One region of the Nocardia sp. 2TAF39 genome, then DNA from elsewhere that is predicted to be linked to it. Evidence: riboswitches for the same ligand, from Rfam matches in the RefSeq annotation. Region 1 holds a riboswitch; the other holds the start of a gene.
The links. A riboswitch is a leader RNA that binds a small molecule or an ion and turns the genes downstream of it on or off. The one in region 1 is predicted to bind S-adenosylmethionine.
Positions count from the first base shown of each region.

Region 2: another riboswitch for S-adenosylmethionine. It lies ahead of AB4Z47_RS20830 (hypothetical protein); the one in region 1 lies ahead of AB4Z47_RS06850 (rhodanese-like domain-containing protein).

Region 1 covers NZ_JBFRFQ010000007.1:126,710-134,111, forward strand. Annotated here, with positions in the region: gene fgd (glucose-6-phosphate dehydrogenase (coenzyme-F420)) at 1-356, opposite strand, end outside; gene AB4Z47_RS06835 (HAD-IIA family hydrolase) at 699-1,457, shown strand; gene AB4Z47_RS06840 (RpiB/LacA/LacB family sugar-phosphate isomerase) at 1,785-2,237, shown strand; gene AB4Z47_RS06845 (O-succinylhomoserine sulfhydrylase) at 2,278-3,492, opposite strand; gene AB4Z47_RS06850 (rhodanese-like domain-containing protein) at 3,489-3,905, opposite strand; SAM riboswitch class IV at 3,920-4,036, opposite strand; gene AB4Z47_RS06855 (Rv0361 family membrane protein) at 4,100-4,549, opposite strand; gene AB4Z47_RS06860 (FAD-dependent oxidoreductase) at 4,915-6,378, shown strand; gene AB4Z47_RS06865 (amidohydrolase family protein) at 6,463-7,344, shown strand; gene AB4Z47_RS06870 (DUF456 domain-containing protein) at 7,387-7,402, opposite strand, start outside.
Region 2 covers NZ_JBFRFQ010000035.1:20,255-27,656, forward strand. Annotated here, with positions in the region: gene AB4Z47_RS20815 (ABC transporter substrate-binding protein) at 1-83, opposite strand, end outside; gene AB4Z47_RS20820 (LLM class flavin-dependent oxidoreductase) at 80-1,192, opposite strand; gene AB4Z47_RS20825 (GNAT family N-acetyltransferase) at 1,189-1,710, opposite strand; gene AB4Z47_RS20830 (hypothetical protein) at 1,715-1,954, opposite strand; SAM riboswitch class I at 2,145-2,238, opposite strand; gene AB4Z47_RS20835 (hypothetical protein) at 2,497-2,646, shown strand; gene AB4Z47_RS20840 (glycosyltransferase) at 2,699-3,871, opposite strand; gene AB4Z47_RS20845 (LppM family (lipo)protein) at 3,907-4,656, opposite strand; gene AB4Z47_RS20850 (carotenoid biosynthesis protein) at 4,772-5,575, opposite strand; partial or broken gene AB4Z47_RS20855 (phytoene desaturase family protein) at 5,662-5,988, opposite strand; partial or broken gene AB4Z47_RS20860 (NAD(P)-binding protein) at 6,016-6,180, opposite strand; gene AB4Z47_RS20865 (GNAT family N-acetyltransferase) at 6,188-6,799, opposite strand; gene AB4Z47_RS20870 (SAV_6107 family HEPN domain-containing protein) at 6,969-7,402, shown strand, end outside.

The sequences.
Region 1 (7,402 bases):
GTGTATCCGGTGGCGATCTCGTTGAGCGCCTCACCGGTGCCGACCCCGAGCATGATCCGATCCGGGTACAGGCAGCCCATGGTGGCGAAGGCCTGCGCGATCACCGCCGGGTTGTAGCGGAAGGTGGGGGTGAGCACCGAGGTGCCGAGCTGGATGCGCTGGGTGCGCTCGCCGACCGCGGCCATCCAGGCCAACGAGAACGGCGCGTGCCCGCCCTTGTGCCGCCACGGCTGGAAGTGGTCGCTCACTGTGGCGCTGTCCAGGCCATGTTCCTCGGCCAGCACCGCGATCTCGACGAGTTCACGGGGGCCGAACTGCTCCGCCGATGCCTTGTAACCGAGCTTGAGTCCGCTCATCTGCCACGCTCCTCGCGTTTCGTTTCGCCGCCGTCGCGATCCGACTTCGACACTAGCCAACTCCTTTGTGGCGGGTACCGATGGCCTGGCGCGGATGATCGAGATCGCCGCGGCCGTCCTACTCGCCTCGACGGCCCTGAGCCGAAGCGCGCAGTGTCCGACCGGCTCAATGGCACGCTGGGCACGTGGGCTGGCACCGAGTCCGGCGCACGCGCCGGATTCGAGGCAGGGGCGCGGCGGTCGGGCTTCCGACCGGTACTCGTTGTTCCGGCCGAGGTCGCGGCGGGGATAATCGGCTCTGTGAATGCAGATGACGAACCGATCCTGTCCTACCTGACCGATATGGACGGGGTGCTGGTGCACGAGGACCATCTGGTGCCCGGCGCCGACGAGTTCCTCGCCGAGCTGCGTGCCAACGAGACACCGTTTCTGGTGTTGACCAACAATTCGATCCGCACACCGAGGGACATGCAGGCGCGGCTACGCCACTCCGGCCTCGACATCCCGGAGGAGGCGATCTGGACCTCCGCGTTGGCCACCGCCACCTTTCTGAACGAACAGCGCCCCAACGGAACCGCCTACGTGGTGGGTGAATCCGGGCTGACCACCGCGCTACACGAGATCGGCTACGTGCTCACCGACAGCGCTCCGGACTACGTGGTCCTCGGCGAAACCCGGACCTACTCCTTCGAGGCGATCACCACGGCGATCCGGCTGGTCGAGCGCGGCGCCCGCTTCATCGCGACCAACCCGGACCCCACCGGCCCTTCCCGTGAGGGCTCGCTGCCCGCGACCGGTTCGGTGGCCGCGCTGATCACCCGCGCCACCGGTCGCGACCCGTACTACGTCGGCAAGCCGAACCCTCTGATGATGCGTTCCGCGCTTCGTCGCATCGGCGCCCACTCCCAGTCCACCGTGATGATCGGCGACCGCATGGACACCGACGTCATCTCCGGCCTGGAAGCGGGCATGCGCACCATCCTGGTCACCACAGGCATCTCCACCCGCGAGTCCTTCGAGGCGTACCCCTACCGGCCGACCATGGTGGTGGATTCCGTCGCCGACCTCGTCGGCCGAACCAAGTCCCCGTTCACCGCCTGATTCGGATCAGCCCGAGGGCGCGGAGCAGGCCCCAGTCCTCCGCGACGCGTCCAGCGCGGCGGAGAGTTTCGTGAGCACGTCGACGGTCAGCGCGAGCTGTTGCGGACCGAGCTCGGCCGCAAGGCGTTTCGATATCACCGCGTGTTGCGGGTTGATGCGGTGGACGGCGGCTAGACCTGCCTCGGTAACGGCGACGAGTTTCGCGCGGCGGTGCGCGGGGTTGGGGCGCTACGCAACCAGCCAGCACCCGCCGACAGCACAACCCGTGCACGCGGAGTTGCCCACGAAGGCCGACTACCTGGTGAGAAGGCCCACTACGCTGGAAACATGCGAATTTCGGTGGCGGCGGATGAGCGGGTAGGCGTGGCCGAGGAATTGGTCGGCGAGTTGGGCAGGCGCGGACACGAAACCGTGCCGCACGGCGCGCTGTCCGACGCGGAACGCGACGACTGGGCCTGGGCGAGCGAAGTGGCCGCACGCGACGTCGCGGCCGGCCGCACCGACCAGGCCATCGTCTGCTGCTGGACCGGCACCGGCGCCTCGATGGCGGCCAACAAGGTCGCGGGCATCCGCGCGGCACTCTGCACCGATGCCGCGACCGCGGCAGGCGCCCGCACCTGGAACGACGCGAACGTCCTGGCTCTGAGCCTGCGTTCGACCTCGAGCGCCGAACTCCGCGAAATCCTCGACGCCTGGTTCACCACCGAACCGAGCAGCACCCCTGAGGACCAGGCAAACATCGCTCATCTCACCAAGATCGAGCACACCGCCAACACCTGACCCCGTCAGGAGCCAGCTGGATACCCGAGGTGTGTGCTGGTCAGGCCAGGGCTTGGTCGAGATCGCCGAGGAGGTCTTCGACGTCTTCGAGCCCTACTGAGATGCGGACGACGCCGTCGGAGAGGCCGATGGTGGCTCGACCCTCGGGACCCATCGCGCGGTGGGTTGTCGTGGCGGGATGGGTGATCAGGGATTTGGCGTCGCCGAGGTTGTTGGAGATGTCCACGATCCGCAGCTGGTTCAGCACCTCGAACGCGCGCTTCTTCGCCTCGTGTTCGGGCGCCTTCAGCTCGAAGGTGACCACGGTGCCGCCCGCACTCATCTGACTGGTGGCCAGAGTGTGCTGCGGATGTGATTCCAGAAACGGGTACTTCACCCAGCTGACGGCCTTGTTGTCCGCCAGGAAGCGGGCGATCCGCAACGCCGACTCCGCCGAATGGCGCACCCGCAGCGGCATCGTCTCCAGCCCCTTGAGCAGCGTCCACGCATTGAACGGGCTCAGCGCCGGACCGGTATGACGCATCAGCGTTTTCACCGGACCGTCGATGTAGTCCTCGGCACCGAGAATGGCACCGCCGAGCACCCGGCCCTGCCCGTCGATGTGCTTGGTACCGGAGTAGACCACCACGTCGGCGCCGAGTTCGAACCCGCGTTGCAGCAGTGGTGTGGCGAAGACGTTGTCCAGCACCACTTTCGCGCCCGCCGCATGCGCCAGCTCGGTCACCCGGCGTACATCGACCAGCGTCTGCATCGGGTTGGCGGGCGTCTCGAAGAACACTGCCTGGGTGGGCACCGACAGCGCCTGTTCCCACTGGTCCAGATCTTCGCCGTCGACGAAGACGGTCTCCACGCCCCACCGCGGCAGGATCTCGTTGCACACCACGAAGCAGGAGCCGAACAGGCTGCGTGCGGCGACGAGTCGATCGCCGGCGCCGAGCAGCGCACCGAGGGCGGTGAATACCGCGGACATCCCGCTCGCGGTCGCGAAGCACGCTTCGGCGCCGTCGATCAGCCGCATCCGCTCCTCGAACATGGCGACCGTCGGATTGCCGTAACGGGAGTAGACGAAGTGCTCGACGTCGCCGGTGAAGGCGGCCTCCGCGGCCTCCGCGCTCTCGTAGACGAAGCCGGAGCTCAGGTAGAGCGCCTCGGCGGTTTCCTCGAAACCCGAGCGCCGCAGTCCACCCCGCACACCGAGCGTCGCGGGACCGACGCCCTCGGGCAGCGGCCGGTCGAACGCACCGCCGGTGATCACGACTGCCGCCAGGGTAGTCCGAGGGCACGCCAGCCGGAGCCGCCGCGATGCCCGAATTCGTCGAGGGGACCTTCGAAGCCTTCGAGCACGTTATAGGAGGTGCGGTAGCCCGCGGTGGTCGCGGTGACAGCCGCGCCGATCGAACGCTGGCCGGAGCGACACAAGAACACGACCGGAGCTTCCGGGGCGTGGTCCACCAGGGCCTGCTTCAGCTGCTCGACGAACGCTTCGTTGCGTGCGCCGGTGGAGTCGACCCACTCGATCAGCACGGTCGGCCGCCCGATCGAGCTCGTATCGGGGACACCGACAAATTTCCATTCGGCTTCAGTCCGCACGTCGACCAAGACGGCCTCGGGATGGTCGCGCAACACTTCCCACGCCTGCTGGGGGGTGATGTCACCGGCATAACTCATGTGCACCTCCTGCGAATCCGCACTTGCCGCGCTCAGGTTCGAGCCACGGCCAGGTCGTCACCCGGAGCACCCCACCGCGGAGGAGGGTTGCCGACCAGTAATGCCGGGGCTTGACACTGGTTCTCATGACCTTCGACTGAGATTGCACCGACGCGGGTCACCATGTCAAACGGTTGGTCACACAGCGGGAACGGTCAGTTGCAGACCAGCCACTTGCCGCCGGATCTGGTCAGATTCCAGGTCGCTGTCGTCTCGTTGCCGTCGACCTTGGTGGTCACGGTCGCCTTGCCCTTGTCACCGTCGGTCATCGGATTGTCGAGTTTCGTGATTTCGACGGACTTTCCGGGCCCCGCCTGTCCGGCCAGCGGCGCACGTGCGGCGTCGAAGCCCTGGCAGGCGGTGCCGGGCGGCGGCACCGTGCCGGTGCTGTTGGAGCCCTCGACGAAGTTGCGGACCGCCGCGACGATCCGGTCGGAATCTGTGACATTCTTCTCAGTCGGCGACAGCATCCCGCCGAGCACGATCGCGACCAGCACGATCACCGCGACCACGGCGGCCGCGACGAAAGGAACCGCGGAGCGCTTGTCGGTCTGATCGACCCGGATGATTTCGTCCTCGCCCGCGGTCGGCTGTCGCTCGGTCATGACTCGATGATCCCTGGTCGCTGCCGGTATCGAGCGCTCGGCCCCGATTCGGGACACGCCTATTGCTCGACGGAGACCGGACGGTCGCTATAGCGAGCGCGGGAACGGGTAACCGGCGATTGTGACGTCCGAAGGTTCACGCACCGGCGCGGGGCAGCATCGGCTACCCCGATAGAATCGCGAACTGCGGCCGGCTGTCATAGCGAATCGGCAGCTCGTCGCCGCAGTGAACCGGGCACCGTGCAGACCCGAGCAAGCATCGCCGGTGTCGACACCGACAGGGTGCAACCAAAGCAGGGCGTCAACTTAGCCTAAGCTAAGACCGACGTCGTTAATTGTTTCGACCATAAGGGTGCGCGTAAGAGATGACCGAACAGAGTGCAGGATCAACAAGCGGTGTACGCGGGGCCGCCGTGGTGACGCAAGCTGCCTCCTCCGGGCCTGACGCGCAGACCGCCGAGACTCGCCCGCTCCGCATCGCGATCGTGGGCGCCGGACCAGCCGGGATCTACGCCGCCGACGCGTTGATGAAATCCGACGCCGAGGTGAGCATCGACCTGTTCGAGCGCATGCCGGCGCCATTCGGGCTGATCCGCTACGGCGTCGCGCCGGACCATCCGCGGATCAAGGGAATCATCACCGCCCTGCACAAGGTGCTCGACAAGCCGCAGGTGCGGCTGCTCGGCAACATCGACTACGGCACCGACATCACCCTCGATGACCTGCGCACCTTCTACGACGCGGTGATCTTCTCCACCGGAGCCAATGCCGACCGCGCCCTGGACGTCCCCGGCATCGGCCTGGACGGTTCGTTCGGCGCGGCGGACTTCGTGTCCTGGTACGACGGGCACCCCGACGTACCGCGCACCTGGCCACTGGACGCGGAGAAGGTCGCGGTCCTCGGCGTCGGCAACGTCGCACTCGACGTGGCGCGCGTGCTGGCCAAGACCGGCGACGAACTGCTGCCCACCGAGATCCCGCCGAACGTCTACAAGGGGTTGAAGAACAACAAGGCCGTCGAGGTCCACGTCTTCGGCCGCCGCGGACCCGCCCAGGCCAAGTTCACCCCGCTCGAGCTGCGCGAGCTCGACCACTCGCCGACAATCGAGGTCATCGTCGACCCCGAAGACATCGACTACGACGAAGGCTCCGAAGCCGCGCGCCGCCACTCCAAGCAGGTCGACATGGTCGCCAACACCCTCGAGCAGTGGGCCATCCGCGATGTCGGCGACCGACCGCACAAGCTGTTCCTGCACTTCTTCGAGTCCCCGTCCGAGGTGCTCGGCGAAGACGGCAAGGTCGTGGGCCTGCGCACCGAGCGCACCCAGCTCGACGGCACCGGCAACGTCAAGGGCACCGGCGTATTCAAGGACTGGGACATCCAGGCGGTCTACCGTGCCGTCGGCTATCTGTCGCAGAACCTGACCAACCTGCCCTTCGACGACCAGGCCGGCACCGTGCCGAACGAGGCCGGTCGCGTGATCGCCGACGAGAACGCCGATGGCGCCGACCGCTACCTGCCTGCCACCTACGTCACCGGCTGGATCAAGCGCGGTCCCGTCGGTCTGATCGGCCACACCAAGGGCGACGCCAACGAGACCGTCGCCTGCCTGCTCGACGACAGCGCGAGCTTCATCCCGGCCGCCGAACCGGAGCTCGACGCCGTCACCGAATTCCTCGAGGGCAAGGGCATCCCGTTCACCACCTGGCAGGGCTGGTACCGCCTGGACGCCCACGAGCGCGCGCTCGGCGAGCCCGAGGGCCGGGAGCGGGTCAAAGTCGTCGAGCGCGAGGACATGCTCCGTGCCAGCGAGCCGCACAAGGTCTGATCACCCCGGCGGGACCAGCTCCGCTGCCGCGGCAACCGCCCTACTGCGGCAGCGGAAAATCCGACACTGAGGCATTCTGTACAAGTGTTCGATGCCCACCTGCACATCTTCGACCCGCGGTTCCCGCTGGCCGAGAACGAGGGCTACCTGCCCGACCCGTTCACCATCGCCGACTACCGAAAGCGCATGGCACGCTTCGATGTCGGCGGCGGCGCCGTAGTCAGCGGCTCGTTCCAGGGCACGGATCAGAGCTACCTGAAGGCCGCCCTCGCCGAACTGGGCGAAGGCTGGGTCGGCGTCACCCGCCTGGACCTGGACGCCACCGACGAGGAGATCATCGAGCTGGACCGCATCGGTGTGCGCGCGCTGCGGTTCAACCTCAAGCGCGCCGCCGCCGACATCACCGGGATGACACTCCAGGCGTTGCGGGCCTACGAGCTGGTCGGTTGGCATGTCGAGGTCTACATCGACGGCACCATGCTCGCCTCGCTGCAACCAGTCATTTCCAAGCTGCCCGCGCTGTCGGTCGACCACCTCGGCATGTCGGAAGAGGGTCTGCCGTTCCTGCTGGATCTCGTTGATCGAGGAGCGCGGGTCAAGGCCACCGGTTTCGGTCGCGTCGCGATGAACGTCGCCGACACGCTGCGCCGCATCCACGCGGTGAACCCCGAAGCCCTCATGTTCGGCAGCGATCTCCCCGGCACCCGTGCGGGCCGCCCATTCGAGGACTCGGACGTCGACCTCCTCTGCGATGTGGTGGGCACCGACATGTACCCGGTGCTGGAGGACAACGCGCGCGCCTTCTACCGGCTCCCGGCCCGCGAGCGCATCATCCCCACCGACCCGGCCCCGACATTGCCGCTGTACCGTCCCGAACCGCCGACCCTCCGGCTGCACCGCGCGGAACTCCCCGAACCTCGAGCCGGAGACACGATTCCGTTCCCCGCCATCGAACAGAGCCCATGACTGTACTGGCGACCGCGCCTGCTGTTCGCTCGCTGCGCTCACTCAGGCGACGATGGCG
Region 2 (7,402 bases), on a different contig from region 1:
GCCGAATCACTGCCGCAGGCGGCCACGGTGGTGGCCGCGGCGAGCGCGCCGGCGAGCGCGACGATTCGGTCGGTTCGGATCACGGTGCAACTCCAGATATTTCGGTGCGGACGAGCTCGTCGTTCGAGGCGGGATCGGGGGCGGCGACGCCGGTCGCCAACGGTCGGCTGGGAATGCGCCGGCGCAGTTCGGGCGCGACCTCGGCCTGGAAGAGCGCGAGGCTGTCCAGGTACTGCCGCTCGCTGCGTCCGTCGCGTTCGGCGGCCAGGTGGATCACCTCGTGGCCGAGCCGCTCATGCTGGCGGCCGACCTTGTCGACCACTTCTTCGGGACTGCCGATCAGGGCCGAGCTGCGGGCGACGAAGTCGTCCAGCGTTTCGAACACGATGGGCAGGTCGAGCCTGCGCGCCGACGTCAGCCGCGCTTCGAAAATCGGCCGGTAGGTCTCGCGCGCCTCTTGGGAGGTGCGTGCCACGTGGAATCCGGTGGTGCCCGCGCCGACGAGCGCGTCGGCCGGGTCGTGTCCGTAGAACGCCCACCGCTCCCGGTAGTGGCGCACCAGCTCGGCGTACGGCTCGATCGGATTGGTGACGTTCGCCGAGAACAGCGGATCACCGTGGCGCGCGGCGAGTTCCACCGATTCGCGGCTGGTGGCGCTGCCGTGCCAGATCCGAATCTTCGGCTGGCACGGCCGCGGCAGCGCCTTGGCCTCCTGCAGCGGCGGACGGAATCGTCCGGCCCAGGTGACGCTGTCACTGGCCCACAGCGCACGTAGCAGCTCATAGCCTTCGCGGTTGCGGTCCCACTGGTCGTCGGTGGTGACGTGGAACAGCTGCGCTTGCGCGGCACCGTTGCCCTTGCCGATGATCAGCTCCAGCCGTCCGCCGGACAGGTTGTCCAGTGTCGAGTAGTCCTCGAAGGCGCGCACCGGATCCAGCAGGCTCAGCGTGGTCACTGCGGTGAACAGTGTGATCCGGGAGGTGACGGCGGCGAGATGGCTGAGGATCACCGGCGGCGCCGCGGACAGGAACGGATCCTCGTGCCGCTCGCCGACGGCGAACCCGTCGTAGCCGAGTTCCTCGGCGAGCCGGGCCTGTTCGACGACGGTGCGCAGGCGCTCGCGGGTGTCGGGCAGCGTGCCGGTGTTCGGATCCGGTACCCGCGTGACGAGGGTGAACAGCAGGAACTTCATGCGGTCGCTCCCAGGGCGTCGGCGGGCAGATATTTCTCGAACGGGTGTTGGCCGATCTGTTCCGCGGGCAGGTGCGGGTCGTAGCAGGCGGTGTATCCGGCGGCGAGGTAGAGGCCGACGGCCTCGGGCTGACGCGGACCGGTGGTGAGGTAGATGCGCCGGTAGCCGCGGCGCGCGATCTCGGTCTCCAGATGGTCGAGTACGAATCGCCCCAGCCCTTGCCTGCGGTGCTCGCGGGAGGTCCAGATCCGCTTCAGCTCGGCGGTTTCGGTGTCGTAGCGCTGAAAGGCACCACCGGCCACCGCTTCTCCGTCCCTGGTGACGATCAGCATGGCGCCGTGCGGCGGCGTGAACGCCGAGGCCGGGTGGTTGCGCAGCGAGGTATTCACCTCCCCTGGCGTGCGGCCGTAGCGGCTGCTGTATTCGATGGCGAGCTCGGCGAGCAGCGCTGCGGCGAGCAGATCGGTCTGGGCCACGCGGTGCACGCGCAGTACCGCGGTCGATAGCTGTGATGTCATCGGCTCAGCCCGTGATGTACTGCGCGAATGGGCGGGTCCCAGCCGGAATGGGGGCGAGGTTGCGCACGAATCGGACGAGCAGGATGAGCGCGATGGCGCTGATTACCCAGCGCCAGGGGTGGCGGGTCTTGGCGACGATGGGCGCTGCGGTGGACGGGGGAGGTGCGGCGATGGCGTCGGGCTTGCCGGGCGTCGTGGCGTCCGGAGCGCCTTGCCCGGCTTCGGGTGCGGCGAACGCACTCATGACGGGGTCCTTCTGGGGGGAACGAACGAGACAACGCCGGGGGTGGCGGTCGCATCACCCGGCCAGCGACGGGTGCACAGGCTGGCTGTGGGAGGGGCAGCTACGACAGCTCGCGGAGGTGACTTTGCACTGGTCGATGTGGCGACGGGCCCAGCGGAGGCCGCGGGCAGTAGAGATGATCACTTCGGTTCCTCCATCGGTCCCGGCAGAAGCACCCGCACCCGGTGACCGGGGGGTTGCTGCGACGTCGACGAGCCAGGTCTCTCGGTCGCTCTGGATGGTTGATGTCGACCCTCGGTCAGCCGATACCGGGGTCGAGCCGAATCATCATGCCCAGTAAGTGAACCCTGGAACAAGAGAAGCAATCACCGTGAACGTAGACCTTGCCGCTCGCGGATTCAGCGGAACTTTGCGGTAGCTAAATGTGCGCTGTCGGCGGGGGTGAGCATCTCCGGCGCGTAAGCCCGATTACGGTGCAGGTCACCGAACGCCATAGGGCCCGATGCAGCCTACGCCCTCGCCGGTGCTGGGAGACAACGGCGGTGCGTGCATTCGGCATCGACCAGTTCCGGTACTCGACCGCGGCGGCATTCCGCCTGGACAACACCCTTATGTCGCGCACCGGCGGTGGCGGGTGTCCGTCCGGGTTCTGCTTCTTCCCACCGACGGTCGGAATCTTCGCGGTCCCGTGACCGTCCCGCTGGCGGAACGCGACCGCTGTGGGGGTGTGCTTTCAGCGGCCCGCTACCCGGATCCGAGCGGGCGGCCTTTCCAGCGCAAGATGCCCTGGCGGCGGGCGCGGTGCGAGCGCACCCATAGCAGAAGATACGCCCCGACCGAGATCGGATGCGCCAGGGCGGCAACGACGTCCGCGCCCGCGAGCGGGCCGCCGGTCTCCGTGGAACGGGCAAGCAGCCTGCTCATGACGGCGGCGAGATAGCCGAGCAAGCCAGCGCGGCGGATCGCGCCTCTGCCGAGCATCGCCGCCACCGGCGGCACCCAATACGCGAGGGCAGCAAGCAGTCCCACCGCCGCCCCGCCGGGAATAGTGCCGCCATAGGCCGACCACAGCCAGCGGGTGTAGCCCGCGTCCAGTTCGGCCGCGCCTCGATACATTCTGGTTCGCGCCAGCGGCCCCGCGGCCACCACTGCGGTGGAATGCTCGGCCCGGCGCAGAATTCGGGCGAGATCGAGGTCTTCGGTCACAGCCGCGGACACTGCGGCGTGCCCCCCGACGGCGCGGTAGGCGGCGTTGTCGAACACCAAGAACTGGCCGCAGGCCACCGCCGTGGACGGGCGCGGGCTGCGATTGGCGGCGGTGATCGGCAGCGTCGCGGCCCACGACCAGCACAGCAGCGGTTGCAGCACGGCTTCGACCACCGACCCGGCCAGCTGCAGCGGCCACGGCGACACCAGATCGACACGTCGCCTGCGCAATTCGCCGACCGCCGCCGCGATGGCGGCGGGCGCGAGGCGCACATCGGCGTCCAGGAAGACCAGCACCGGCGTGTGCACCTCCTCGGCCAGCCGGGCGCATGCGGCGGTCTTGCCGGTCCAGTCGGGCGAGGGTTCCGACTCGGTGCGCAGCAGGGTGAATCGCGAGTCGCCGTCGATCGTCGCGCTCGCGGCAGCGGAGGTGTCGTCGCTCGATGCGTCGTCGAGGATGCGCACGGACATGCGCGGGATGCGCACCTGGGCGCGCAGATCAGCGATCAATCCGGGTAGCCGATCGGCCTCGTCGCGCGCCGGGACGCACACCGTGACCGGCTCGATCACTGTGGTGGGCGTACTGGCCAAACGGCGTACGGTGATTCGATTGTAGAGGGCGATTCCCGCGCCCAGCGCCGCGAGCGCCGCAGCACACGTCACGGGGATCGAGGTCGCGGACGAGGTTTTCGGCCGATCGGAACTCACCATGTGCGCCACGCTATCCCGGCGCACCGACCAACCGCTCAGCGATTTCGCGTCACCGAGCGCCACCATCGGTTCAGGGAGAAACCGGCTTCGGGTGCGCCGCGCGCGGCGGGGTTGCGATCCATGTATGACATAGCGGCGATGATGGCGGCCACGGCCAGGGTGATGCCGCCGACGATGCCCGCCCAGCCCGCGAACGAGCGGGTGTTCGGATCGGCGTAGCTGACCTCGGCGCGCAGCGTGGAGACGTCGCCGGGCGGCAGTTTCCAGGAGACGATGTTGTCGCCCTCGCGGCTGCCGTTGGTCTTCGCGACGCGGGCCGGGAACGCGATGGTGAACTGCACGTCGGAACCGTGCGGCGGAACGGATTTCAGATCGACCCGGCCGGTGAGGCTGACCAGATCGCCGGTCCGCTGGAACTGCAGCTGGAACATCCCCTGGGTCTGCTCGGACAGCTGCCCGAGCTGCTGCACCTCACCGAACGACAGATCATCGAAGAACACCTGGCTGCCGGTATAACCGTCCTGCGCGTACGCCTCCACCCGTACTTTCGCGGCAAGCGTCTCAGGCGCCTTCAGTTGCGGGCCCTTGTCGTTGGGGTCGGCGGGCACGACGGCGGCGACGATCCGACCGGACACCCGGTCGTTGGACGAGAGACCCATCGAAACCTGGACCCGCAAGCAGCCCGCGAGTACCGGGGCGAGCAACGCCGCCAGCAGGACGGCCGCGGCGATACGCACGCCGCGGCGTGGTGTCCGCTGCTGCGGAAGTACCGGGGCATCGGGCATCGTGGTGACGGGACTCGGCTGCACGGGTGACATCGTGCCAGGCCAGATGTCCCGAATGCCACGCGACGGTCGCAACCCGCGCGTCGGCGTGGCGCGGCCGGCGCATCGGGTCAGGTCAGCGCCGCGACCGGGCCGACAGAACCAGAAGCGGGACGCCGAGAACACCCATACCGGCGAGGCCATACCACCCGGAATACGGAAGGCCCAGGAACACCGCGTGTGCCAGCGCCGACCCGAGCCATGTCCACAGAAACATCGCGATCGGGACGGCGAACGTGGTCACGCGGCCACCAGCCGGGGCAGCATCGGGCGCCGTTTGCTCCCACACCGCGAGCAGACCGGCCATGATGAGCGCGACGCCGAACCACCCCAGATAGTTCGTGTACGGGATCTGTCCGAGCCCGGGCAGCCCCGAGTCGGTGTCGCACCAGGTCCACTGCGCGTCGGCAACCATTTGCGGGTCGAGGAACAGATCCCAGCCCACCGCGCCGACCGCGGTCAGAGCGATACGCGACGCCGTCCGCCGGGACACCATCCCAGCTACCACCCACACCGGGTACACCCCGCCGGTCCAGGCCAGCGCAACGATCACTGGCACCCCGAGCTGCGCGGGACCGAGCCGGTCGACCGCGTACTCGTAACAACCGAAGGGCGCCCCCGTCGCCGTGCCGACCACTTCGGCCAGCAGTCCGAGCCCGGATACGAGCACTGAGAACCCGACGGCGTAGCGAATTCCCCGGATTGCCGTGGCATGGGCCAGCGCAGTTCCCGCGGAGAGCAGCACGATCACAACCGTGATCCGGTCACGCGCGTCGCCGGAGGTCAGCGGGTAGCCGATCTGCGCGCAGACCGTCAGCGCGGCACAGGCCAGCGGCAACAGAAAGCGCGCCGAACGAGGTCCGAGCGGGTGGTCGGGGATGGTCCCGGTGGTCTCCGCCGTGTGTTCGAGCGACGGCTCGGCCACCCCGGGGCGCCCAGTCGCCGGCGGCGGATCGGCCGGGTTCGTCAACGCCCGCGCCACCGGGAGAATCGGTGGCGGCGCGGGTCACGGAGGGCGCAGGCGGCAGCTGTGCGGCCACTCGCACCGGAGACGCCGCCACCCGGATGGGTGGACGCGCCGGTCGGATACAGCCCGGGGGCACCGGGTACCCGCTGTCCGGACAGCTCGGGCAGCGGTCGCCACAGCATCATCTGGTCCAGCGACATCTCCACGTGCATGACGTTGCCGCCGATCAGTCCCAGCTCGCGCTCGAGATCCACCGGTGTCTGCACGTGCCGGTGTAGCACCGAGTCGGCGAAACCGGGTGCGTACGAGTCGACTTCGGCGATGATCCCGGTGTGCCGGATCATGATGTGCGCCGAGGAACCTCGATCGACTCGATGGCCGACGAACCGTTCCACCGTCGACACGGCGCTGCCGAGCACCTCGTCGCGTTCGAGTACCTCGACCGCATGCCCGGCGCGTGCCAGATAGCACGCGGCGACGAGGGCATTGTGGCCTGAGCCGACGACGACTACCGTCACGTGACCCTCACAGCGGCAGTCTCCTGCCGAGGATCGCGAACGGCCGATTATCGCCTGCGAACACGAAATTCCGCACCACGTCGGTGAATCCCTGCCTGCGGTAGAGCCGCCAGGCGCGGTTGTCCTCGCGATCGACCTCCGGCGTCGACAGCAGCACCGCGCGCTCGGTCCGGCCGCTCAGCAGCCGTTCGAGCAGCGTGGCACCGATGCCGAGGCCTTGCGCGGACGGATGCACATGCAGTTCGGTGAGCTCGAAATAGTCCGAGAGCAGTTCTCGCGCGGAGTGTTCCGGCCAGCCGGAGCGGCGCATCCCGCTGTGTACCTGCTGGTGCCACCACTGGTGGGCGGCGCCGCGGTAGCCGTAGGCGATCGCCACGATGGGGGCGGAGCGCAGATCGATGTGACCGGAGTCGTCGGGCACCACGGCGGCCACCGCCTGCCAACCGGGCCGGGTGGTGTGCTCGGTCCACATCGGCGCGCGATGGTGCTCGGTGCCGCGGGGATAGTCCATCGCCGCGACATAGACCGCCAGCGCGTCGTGCAGCCGGGAGCGCAAGTCCCTGACCGAGAGGTCGACGACGGCGGGTGCGGGGGTGTGATTGGGCTTGACGGCGGTCATGGCTCTCGTCGGCCGCGCAGGCGCGGAAGTTTGTCGGTGGGCGTCTCTATATTCAAGCTCAATTCAAACGTTCGAATACCTGTTCGGTCCGCGCGGTGCTGGAAAGCGGTGTGGCACGCCGCCTCAGCGTAAGTACGGGCTGCGGTGCGCGATTGTGGAGGGACGGCTGATGTCTGGTCGAGTGGAAAATCCGGGGCAGCCCGGCCGGGCCGGCAAGCTGCTGCAGCGGGCGGACGGTTTGCTCATGCAGGCGGCGGGGGAGCGGGATCCGCGCGAACGGTTCCGCACCGCCTACCTGGCCGCGTTGCGCGGTGCGGGCGCGGTGCTCGCGCTCACGGGCGCTGACGCCGCGCCCCGGGCGCGCTCGCGGAACGCATGGGTGCTCATGCAGCGCGCCGCGCCCGAGTTCGTGATGTGGTCGGACTACTTCAGTTCGCGCTCGGAGATCCGCGCTGCGCTGGAGGCGGGGCTGGACCGGGATGTCGACGATCTCGAGGCCGATGAGTTCTCTTCGCGGGTGGGCGCATTCCTCCATGATGTGGAAGATCTGCTGTCCGCCTCGGTCAGGTTGCGACCCGCGCCGGGATGGACCGGCGGCATGAC